4 regions of the Rahnella sp. WP5 genome follow, and region 1 is predicted to be linked to each of the others. Evidence: predicted binding sites of a transcription regulator. Region 1 holds the regulator's gene; each other region holds the start of a gene.
What was found. Region 1 encodes Fur, which represses iron uptake genes when iron is present. Its sites were predicted from a motif close to ATAATAATGAGAACNACTATCAA; they were not measured.

Region 1 (2,207 bases):
GCTATCAGTTCTATGGCGCAGAAGACCGCATCAGTGACAAGAATGATCCGAACAGTCTGTATGACGGTCTGGCATGGTTGCAGGCACTGACCTTCGGCTATACCACCGGGCAGTTTAACTGGCGTCTGGAAGGGACGATGGTGAAAGCGGAAGGGAATCAGGGTTACTTCCTGCAACGTATGACCCCGACCTATTCCTCTTCAAACGGTCGTCTTGATGTGTGGTGGGACAACCGTTCTGACTTCAACGCCAACGGTGAGAAAGCCGTGTATGCCGGCGTGCTTTATGATCTGGCGAAATGGGATTTACCGGGCTTAGCGGTCGGTGGTTCGTACGTCTATGCGTGGGATGCCAAACCGAGCACCAACGCCGCTTACGACCAGAGCCAGCGCCTGAAAGAAAGCGCCTGGAGTCTGGATGCGCTGTACACCATTCAGGAAGGTCGCGCGAAAGGGACGTTGTTCAAACTGCATTACACCCAGTACGACAACCACTCTGATCTTCCTAGCTGGAGTGGCGGGTACGGCAACATATTCCAGGATGAAAAAGACGTGAAATTCATTGTCATTGCTCCATTCACTATTTTCTGAGGTCGTTATGTCGATGAATAAATTACTGATGATTGTGATGTCGTCCGTGCTTCTGGCTGGTTGTGCACCTACCGCCGATCAGGCACAAATATCCCAAACGCGGGAAGATTACCGTGCCTGTATCAATACGTCAGAAGGCAATCCGGACAAACTGGCATCCTGCGAGGTGTTACTGAATAAACTGAAACAGGAAAAAGCCCACCAGCAATTTGCAGAACAGGAGACGGTGCGCGTGGTGGATTACCAGCGATGTCTGACGGCGCGTAAAACTGGCGACGGTCAGGCATATGCTGCTGATTGCGGGAAAATATGGCAGGAAATAAAAACGAACAATTCACCTAAGCCGTGAATCTCAGCAGCGAAACATACCCCGGCTTGCCGGGGTTTTTTATGCCTGCTATCCGGGCTTAATCTGCGTCGATATCAGACATAAAAAAACCGCTTTTCAGCGGTTAATTTAGTCAAAGCCTGTGCAGATTACTGCGCAGGTTTATCGTTGTGCAAAGAGTCATCTTCGCGGCAATCGCCTGCTTCACAGTGACCGTACAAATACAGGCTGTGGTTGGTGAGCTTGATACCGTGTTTCTTAGCAATCTCACGCTGACGACCTTCAATATATTCGTCACGGAATTCGATCACACGACCGCAATCCAGACAGATCAGGTGGTCGTGGTGATGTTGCTGGGTCAGTTCGAATACGGACTTGCCGCCTTCGAAGTTATGACGGGTGACAATACCGGCGTCGTCAAACTGGTTCAGAACGCGGTAAACCGTCGCCAGGCCAATTTCTTCACCCATATCAATCAGTTGCTTGTAAAGATCTTCCGCACTAACGTGATGACCTTCCGGCGCTTGCAGCACTTCCAGGATTTTGAGGCGCGGAAGCGTGACTTTTAAGCCGGCTTTCTTCAGTGCGGTGTTGTTGTCAGTCATGCGGATTCAGTCCTGTTACTATGTGCTAATCAAGTTGAGGCATGCAGCCTGTGGCATCGGCGGCACAAAATTATTCGTTTAGTCTCTTCGTTTAACGCAATGTGCCAATTCTCGTCAACGACAGCCTGTTAATAAAGATCACAAATTGCCGGTCACATTTGGAATGCAACGACTTGATCAATAGAAAAAACAGAGGAACTCAGTGTACCTTGATACGACCGAAAGTTACAATTTTGTAGCAGTTAAATTGTTAATTTCAGTAATAGTTTGGCCCTTCAATTGTAGAATAAATCCTCAGGGCCAACAGGGTTTTTAGCCAATAATTTCAGAAAGGCTAAGTTCTTCTGTGATCTGTTTCACCCAGGCATCAACACGTTCGCTGGTCAGTTCGGGCTGACGATCTTCGTCAATTGCCAGTCCTATGAAGTGCTTATCATCCGCCAGGCCTTTAGATGCTTCAAAGTGGTAACCTTCGGTAGGCCAATGTCCGACAATCACTGCGCCGCGTGGCTCAATGATATCGCGCACGGTGCCCAGCGCATCGCAGAAATATTCGGCGTAGTCTTCCTGGTCACCGCAACCAAACAGTGCCACCAGCTTACCTTCGAAATCTATCTCTTCCAGCGTTGGGAAAAAGTCGTCCCAGTCACACTGCGCTTCACCGTAATACCAGGTTGGAATGCC
Region 2 (2,207 bases), on a different contig from region 1:
TTACTGCGCCGCAGCGGCACCGGTTTGTTCTGCACCCACCAGCCCGACTTTCAGGTAACCGGCTTTACGCAAGTTATCCATCACGCTCATCAGCGTTTCGTAATCGACACTTTTGTCCGCGCGGAAGAAAATCGTACTCTGCTTGTTACCCTGAGTACGCTGATCCAGCATCGCGGTCATATTATCGCTGTTCACGGGCGTGTCGCCGAGGAACAGTTGCTTGTCAGCTTTCACCGACAGGAAGATCGGTTTCTCCGGACGCGGCTGCTGTTTTGCCGTCGAAGCCGGTAAATCCACCCGCACATCTACGGTGGCCAGCGGTGCCGCCACCATGAAGATGATCAGCAATACCAGCATGACGTCGATAAAAGGCGTGACGTTGATGTCATGCATTTCACCACTTTCGTCGATATCGTCGTTTAACCGAATAGCCATAATCTGTTCTTACCCTACGCGTAACTGACCTGTCTGACCGCGTGGCGCATTGCCTTCGCTGGCAGCCAGATCCAAATCACGGCCCTGTAACAGGATAATCTGCGCCGCCACATCGCCTACCTGATGACGGTAAGAGGTGATGGTACGGGCGAAAATGTTGTAGATGACCACCGCAGGGATGGCTGCAACCAGACCCACAGCCGTGGCCAGTAAGGCTTCGGCGATACCCGGTGCGACGACCGCCAGATTGGTAGTCTGCGTCTGTGCGATACCGATGAAGCTGTTCATGATGCCCCACACGGTACCGAACAGACCGACGAAGGGAGAGATTGCCCCGATGGTCGCCAGAATACCGTTGCCACGGCCCATGTAACGACCCGCGGCGCTGACGCGGCGCTCAAGGCGAAAACCGGTACGCTCTTTAATGCCGTTGTTGTCAGTCGATCCGGCAGACAGTTCCAGCTCGTTCTGCGCATCGCGGATCATCTGCGCGCTGATGCTGCTGGCAGCGAAACTTTCAGCCTGCTCGGCGGCTTCGTCCAGCGTACGAACGGAGGACAACGCATCAAATTCACGGCGCATACGGCGTTTGCCCGTGAAGACTTCCGCACCCTTGCTGAATAACAATGCCCAGGTGACTACAGAAGCCAGCAGCAGACCGATCATGACGGTCTTCACCACCACATCAGCGTGATGGTACATGCCCATAACAGACAAATCGGTTGGGATCACGGGTGCCGTCTCTGCTGGCGCGGGTTGCATCACCGGAGCTGGCGTTGCGTCACCGGTCGCCGGTGCGTCAGCCGTTGCAGGTTGAGTTGCTGCAGAATTGACGGCTTGTCCCGCCGGCGTCGCAGGTGCAGCCATCGCGTTGCCGCTCAGACCAGCAACCAACATTAACGACATCAGTAATGAGGTCGCCTCTTTCATCTTATTGCGAGCCGTTTTCACGCGTCGCCTCCAGCCAGAATCAGTGTGTAGAAGGAATGAATAACGCCGAATGATATCAAAGAAAAAGGCCTAATTGATAGTCGTTCTCATTATTATTTACATTGTCCCGCCTGCCGCCCGACGTGTCATTGACAGATGACAAGGTTTTTCCTGTTTGTACAAAGGTTGAACAATTTAACCTCCGTCACACTTTCAAAAAAAATCACACAGTAAATCAATCATCTGAGCTTCATTACTCAAGTTAAAACAATGTTTTAAATATTAAGCAACAGCTTTTTACATTTGTTACGAGTTTGTGATAACGCTCAAATACCGCACAACAAAAAATAGGATAAGGTGCATTCACTGGCGAAGACCTCACACCGGCACGTCATGCATCCCTATCATTTAAAAGCTTATTCAGACATTTTTCAAAATGAACCGGCAACGCCTCTGCGCCCGTCCTGTTCGATACTTGTTTACATTTATCTTTCCCTTACCGAGTACCCTGGAGACAAACTGATGAAAATGCAAAAAGCACTTCTCAGCCTTTGCCTGAGTTCCGCGACCCTCTTATTTACGCATGGCGTGTCAGCACAAACGCTGAAAGCCGCCGACGTGCATCCGCAAGGCTATCCCAACGTGGTCGCCGTCCAGCACATGGGCGAAAAACTGCAAAAGCAAACAGACGGACGCCTCGAAATTAAAACGTTTCCGGGCGGCGTGCTGGGAGATGAAAAGCAGGAAATTGAACAGGCGCAGCTCGGTGCGCTGGATATCATCCGTGTGTCGATGACGCCGGTTGCTTCGATTTTGCCAGAAATTAATGTCTTCACCCTGCC
Region 3 (2,207 bases), on a different contig from region 1:
CTCAGCAATACCTGGCTCATCACCAAAATGCGTGTGGCATCTAATCCCATCAGGATCACAATAAAAGACGGCATCATGGTCACCGTACGGCGAACCCACAGCGGAATGTAGAATTTCACGAACCCCTGCATCACTACCTGTCCGGCCAGCGTGCCGACAACTGTAGAAGATAAACCGGCTGCCACCAGACTCAGACCGAAGGTGGTCGCAGCAGCGTGGCCGAGCAACGGTTGCAGCGTCAGATAGGCTTCATCCAGCTCACTGATCCCGCTGTGTCCGCTGAAATGGAATGCCGCCGCAGCCGTCGCCATCATCGCCAGATTCACAAAACCGGCGATGGTCATGGCAATACCGACATCCAGCTTGGTGGCTGAATAACGCTGCGCTTTGGACGCCTTGCCGCCCCGCTGAGTCAGCGAAGAGTGCAGATAAATGACATGCGGCATAATGGTCGCGCCGAGCACACCCGCGGCCAGATACACCGAATCAGCGGTTGGCAGTGCGGGGATTAACATGCCTTTGCCCAGCGCCAGCATGCTTGGCTGCGAGAAGAACAATTCAACAATATAGGCCGCAGCAACAAACAACAGCAAACCGGCGATCACCAGTTCCAGCGGCTTTTGCCCGCGTTTTTGCAGCCCAAGGATAATAAAGGTGGCAATCCCGGTAAGTACTGCGCCCTGTAACAGGGAAACCCCGAGAAGCAATTTGAAGCCTATGGCGGCGCCAATAAATTCGGCCAGATCGGTGGCCATTGCGATAATCTCCGCCTGCACCCAGTAAGCCCAGACGGCCGGACGCGGGAAACGATCGCGGATATGTTCGGCCAGGTTTTTGCCGGTCGCGATACCGAGTTTGGCAGACAACAACTGGATCAACATCGCCATGACGTTGGCCCATACCACCACCCACAGCAACTGATAGCCATAAGAAGCACCGGCCTGAATATTCGTCGCAAAGTTGCCCGGATCGATATAACCAATGGCGGCGATAAAGGCCGGCCCCATCAGTGAAAGCTTCATCTTTCTGGACGCGCGGCCTGCAGATTCGGCCCGGCTGTTCAGCATAGTTAGTTAACCCTTACAATTATTACGCTTACATCAATGATATCTAATTGATAATGATTATCAAGTGCATTTGGGATGATCTGAGTGATTACTCTGATAGGCAGCAGCGGTAAGCGAGAAGGTAATAACTGAGGGGGTGATTCGCTCACCCGGCTTCAGAAAGCCAGACGCAGCGCACTTTCCTAAAACAGACATTAACGGGCCAGATTCAGAACGCATTACGGCACATGATAAAACTAGCACAGGAATGCTAATTGTGCTTAGTTTTATTAACATCTTGATTTTTTGTGTGATGGGCCGCGATTTGTTGCAATTCGTGTCTGTAATTTCTATATTTGCAATCGACTTCACGTTTTAAATGTACGCGTTACATAAAATGACCGTCGAAATATAGCCTGCCTCTAATTTGGAGCACCCATGTCCCGAATATTGCACTTTGTATTAGCGTTGGCCGTTGTCGCTGCACTCGCTTTACTGGTGAGCCGTGACCGGAAAAATATCCGTTTACGCTTCATCGTTCAGCTGTTGGTCATCGAAGTCTTGTTAGCCTACTTCTTCCTGAATTCTTCTGTTGGTTTAGGTTTTGTGAAAGGCTTCTCAGACTTGTTTGAGAAATTATTAGGATTCGCTGCGGAAGGGACCGGCTTCGTATTTGGAGGCATGAGCGATAAAGGATTAGCGTTCTTCTTCTTGAAAGTCTTGTGTCCGATCGTGTTTATTTCTGCGTTGATCGGTATTTTACAACACATTCGTGTACTGCCTTTCGTCATCCGTATTATCGGTACGGTTCTGTCGAAAATTAATGGCATGGGAAAACTGGAATCTTTCAACGCCATCAGCTCCCTGATTTTGGGTCAGTCAGAAAACTTTATCGCATATAAAGATATTCTGAGCAAAATGTCTGAAAAACGTATGTACACCATGGCTGCCACAGCAATGTCGACGGTTTCTATGTCGATTGTGGGTGCGTACATGACCATGCTGGAACCGCGCTTTGTTGTAGCTGCGCTGGTGCTCAACATGTTCAGTACCTTCATCGTACTGTCGTTGATCAACCCTTATAAAGTTGATTCAGAAGAAGACCTGCAAATCGGTAATACGCACCAGGGTCAGAGCTTCTTTGAAATGCTGGGTGAATAC
Region 4 (2,207 bases), on a different contig from region 1:
CTGATCTTGTAAACGTTTCACAACGGCTTCGGTTTCGGAAAGATTCCAGCTGGCGCGTACCGCATCTTTGCGGTCGACGGCTTCTTTAAACGCGGCTTGTGCCTGCTGATATTCATGAATTTTTACCGGCACCTGCTCCAGTTCTGCCTGGCCAGCGGCATCCCATTTCAGCTTGTCTTTCGACTGCTCAATCAGTTGCGACAGCGCGTCAATGTTGTCCTGATTTTTTTTGAGATACGCCGGATTGTAATTGAGCTGATAAAGCGTACGGCTGAGGCGGGCATCATTGAGTAATGCGTTCATCTGATTACTGAAATCGACTTTTTCCGCACGCTGACTGATGTCGTTAAATTTAATCATTCCCGCAGTGGTAATGACGGCCGCGATCAAAAGCACCAGGCCGAAACCCAGACCCAGTTTGGTGCCGACCTTGAGATTGTTCATCCACTGCGAAAGACCCGATCCGTTACTCATAATCATTCTCCGTCAAACATCCCTTTTAAATAGACATGCGTTTTTGTGACGCCTTTGTGAACAATCTATCGGTAGGTTGTTTAATAAACTTTATAGGATCTGTGGCGTATTTTTGATTAATGCGAGCGGGGTCTAATAATGGCGGGAAACGGAAGAATAATTCGCTGTAAAACAGTGATCATGCATACAAATTCAGGACATAAAAAAGGCGGGTCACTGACCCGCCATTGGCGAAAACATCATCATGCCCGCGAAGGGCGGCTGTGCGAAATTACTTCGCTTCAGCCAGACGTTTTGCTGCTTCGTCCCAGTTTACAACAGCCCAGAAGGCTTTGATGTAATCAGGGCGTTTGTTCTGATATTTCAGGTAGTAAGCGTGTTCCCACACGTCCAGGCCCAGCAGCGGGTAACCGGAAGCGCCGGAAATGGCTTCGCCCATCAGCGGGCTGTCCTGGTTAGCAGTAGAAACAACCGCCAGTTTGCCGTCTTTCAGTACCAGCCATGCCCAGCCTGAACCGAAACGAGTGGTCGCTGCTTTCTCAAAAGTTTCTTTGAAAGCGTCAACGCTGCCGAAATCGCGTTCGATCGCAGATTTCAGTTCGCCCTGCAGGGTGGTGCCAGTTTTCAGGCCTTTCCAGAACAGGCTGTGGTTAGCGTGGCCGCCTGCGTTGTTACGCAGTGCAACTTTCTTGTCTGCAGGAACCTGATCCAGTTTGGTGATCAGTTCTTCAACCGGCAGTGCAGCCAGTTCCGGCAAGCTTTCCAGCGCAGCGTTAGCGTTGTTCACGTAAGCCTGGTGATGTTTAGTGTGATGGATTTCCATCGTTTCTTTGTCGAAATGCGGTTCGAGTGCGTCGTATGCGTAAGGCAGTGATGGCAGTGAATAACTCATGTTCATCGTCTCCATAGTGTAGGGCGGCACCGTCATTGTGAGCACCGCGTAATCAGTCGGATCATTATAGTTAATTAAATGATATTGAAAATGATTATCTATGCTCCATGCTTTGTGCGGGTACTCGTAAGCGCCTGTTATACGGGGCTTAGAACCAGATAACCGCAAACAATCCTAAATTGTCTAAAGGCACGCGGTGCTTAGAGAGAGTTAACGTAACCGTTGCGGATGTGTATACACCGTTGCCCGTCCCGGTTTACTGAAACCGACCAGCGTCAGATTGCATTTTTCGGCAACGTCGACTGCGAGCGTGGTGGCGGCGGAGACGGCAAACAGGATTTCGATGCCGCACATCGCGGCTTTCTGCACCATTTCATAGCTGGCGCGGCTTGATACCAGCGCGGCGCCGGATATCCAGTCGCTTTGTCTGGCTCGCATACCGAGCATTTTATCGAGCGCTACATGACGGCCCACATCTTCGCAGCCACCCAGTAATTCACCCTGCGATGTGATCCACGCGGCGGCGTGGGTACAGCCGGTGAGCTGGCCGATTTCCTGCACGGATTTCAGCTGGTGCAGCGCGTTGTCCAGATTCGCCAGATCAAAGGTTTGACTGAACGGCAGCGGCGCGAGCGGGCGGAATAAATCGCCTAACTGTTCGATGCCGCAGACGCCGCACCCGGTACGGCCCGCCATGGCGCGGCGGCGTTCTTTCAGCCCGGCGAAACGGCGGCTCGATAATTCGATGTTAACCTCAATCCCGTTACAGTTTGGTGTCACCTCCATCCCGTAAATATCACTGACCGATTCAATAATCCCTTCTGACAGCGAAAAGCCCAGC

Region 2: exbB (tol-pal system-associated acyl-CoA thioesterase) is a predicted target of Fur. The motif match lies at 1,460-1,482, and genes of this name have one in related genera.
Region 3: EX31_RS20075 (Nramp family divalent metal transporter) is a predicted target of Fur. The motif match lies at 1,115-1,137, and genes of this name have one in related genera.
Region 4: sodA (superoxide dismutase [Mn]) is a predicted target of Fur. The motif match lies at 1,445-1,467, and genes of this name have one in related genera.

Annotation. Positions count from the first base shown of each region.
Region 1 is NZ_KN050721.1:417,848-420,054, forward strand. It holds gene EX31_RS23280 (chitoporin ChiP) at 1-590, shown strand, start outside; gene chiQ (ChiQ/YbfN family lipoprotein) at 604-939, shown strand; gene fur (ferric iron uptake transcriptional regulator) at 1,068-1,523, opposite strand; gene fldA (flavodoxin FldA) at 1,836-2,207, opposite strand, start outside.
Region 2 is NZ_JQJR01000009.1:90,411-92,617, forward strand. It holds gene exbD (TonB system transport protein ExbD) at 1-435, opposite strand; gene exbB (tol-pal system-associated acyl-CoA thioesterase) at 445-1,365, opposite strand; gene EX31_RS08010 (TRAP transporter substrate-binding protein) at 1,888-2,207, shown strand, end outside.
Region 3 is NZ_KN050720.1:645,412-647,618, forward strand. It holds gene EX31_RS20075 (Nramp family divalent metal transporter) at 1-1,067, opposite strand, end outside; gene EX31_RS20080 (NupC/NupG family nucleoside CNT transporter) at 1,485-2,207, shown strand, end outside.
Region 4 is NZ_JQJR01000007.1:309,464-311,670, reverse strand. It holds gene EX31_RS05790 (methyl-accepting chemotaxis protein) at 1-474, opposite strand, end outside; gene sodA (superoxide dismutase [Mn]) at 746-1,366, opposite strand; gene fdhD (formate dehydrogenase accessory sulfurtransferase FdhD) at 1,577-2,207, opposite strand, start outside.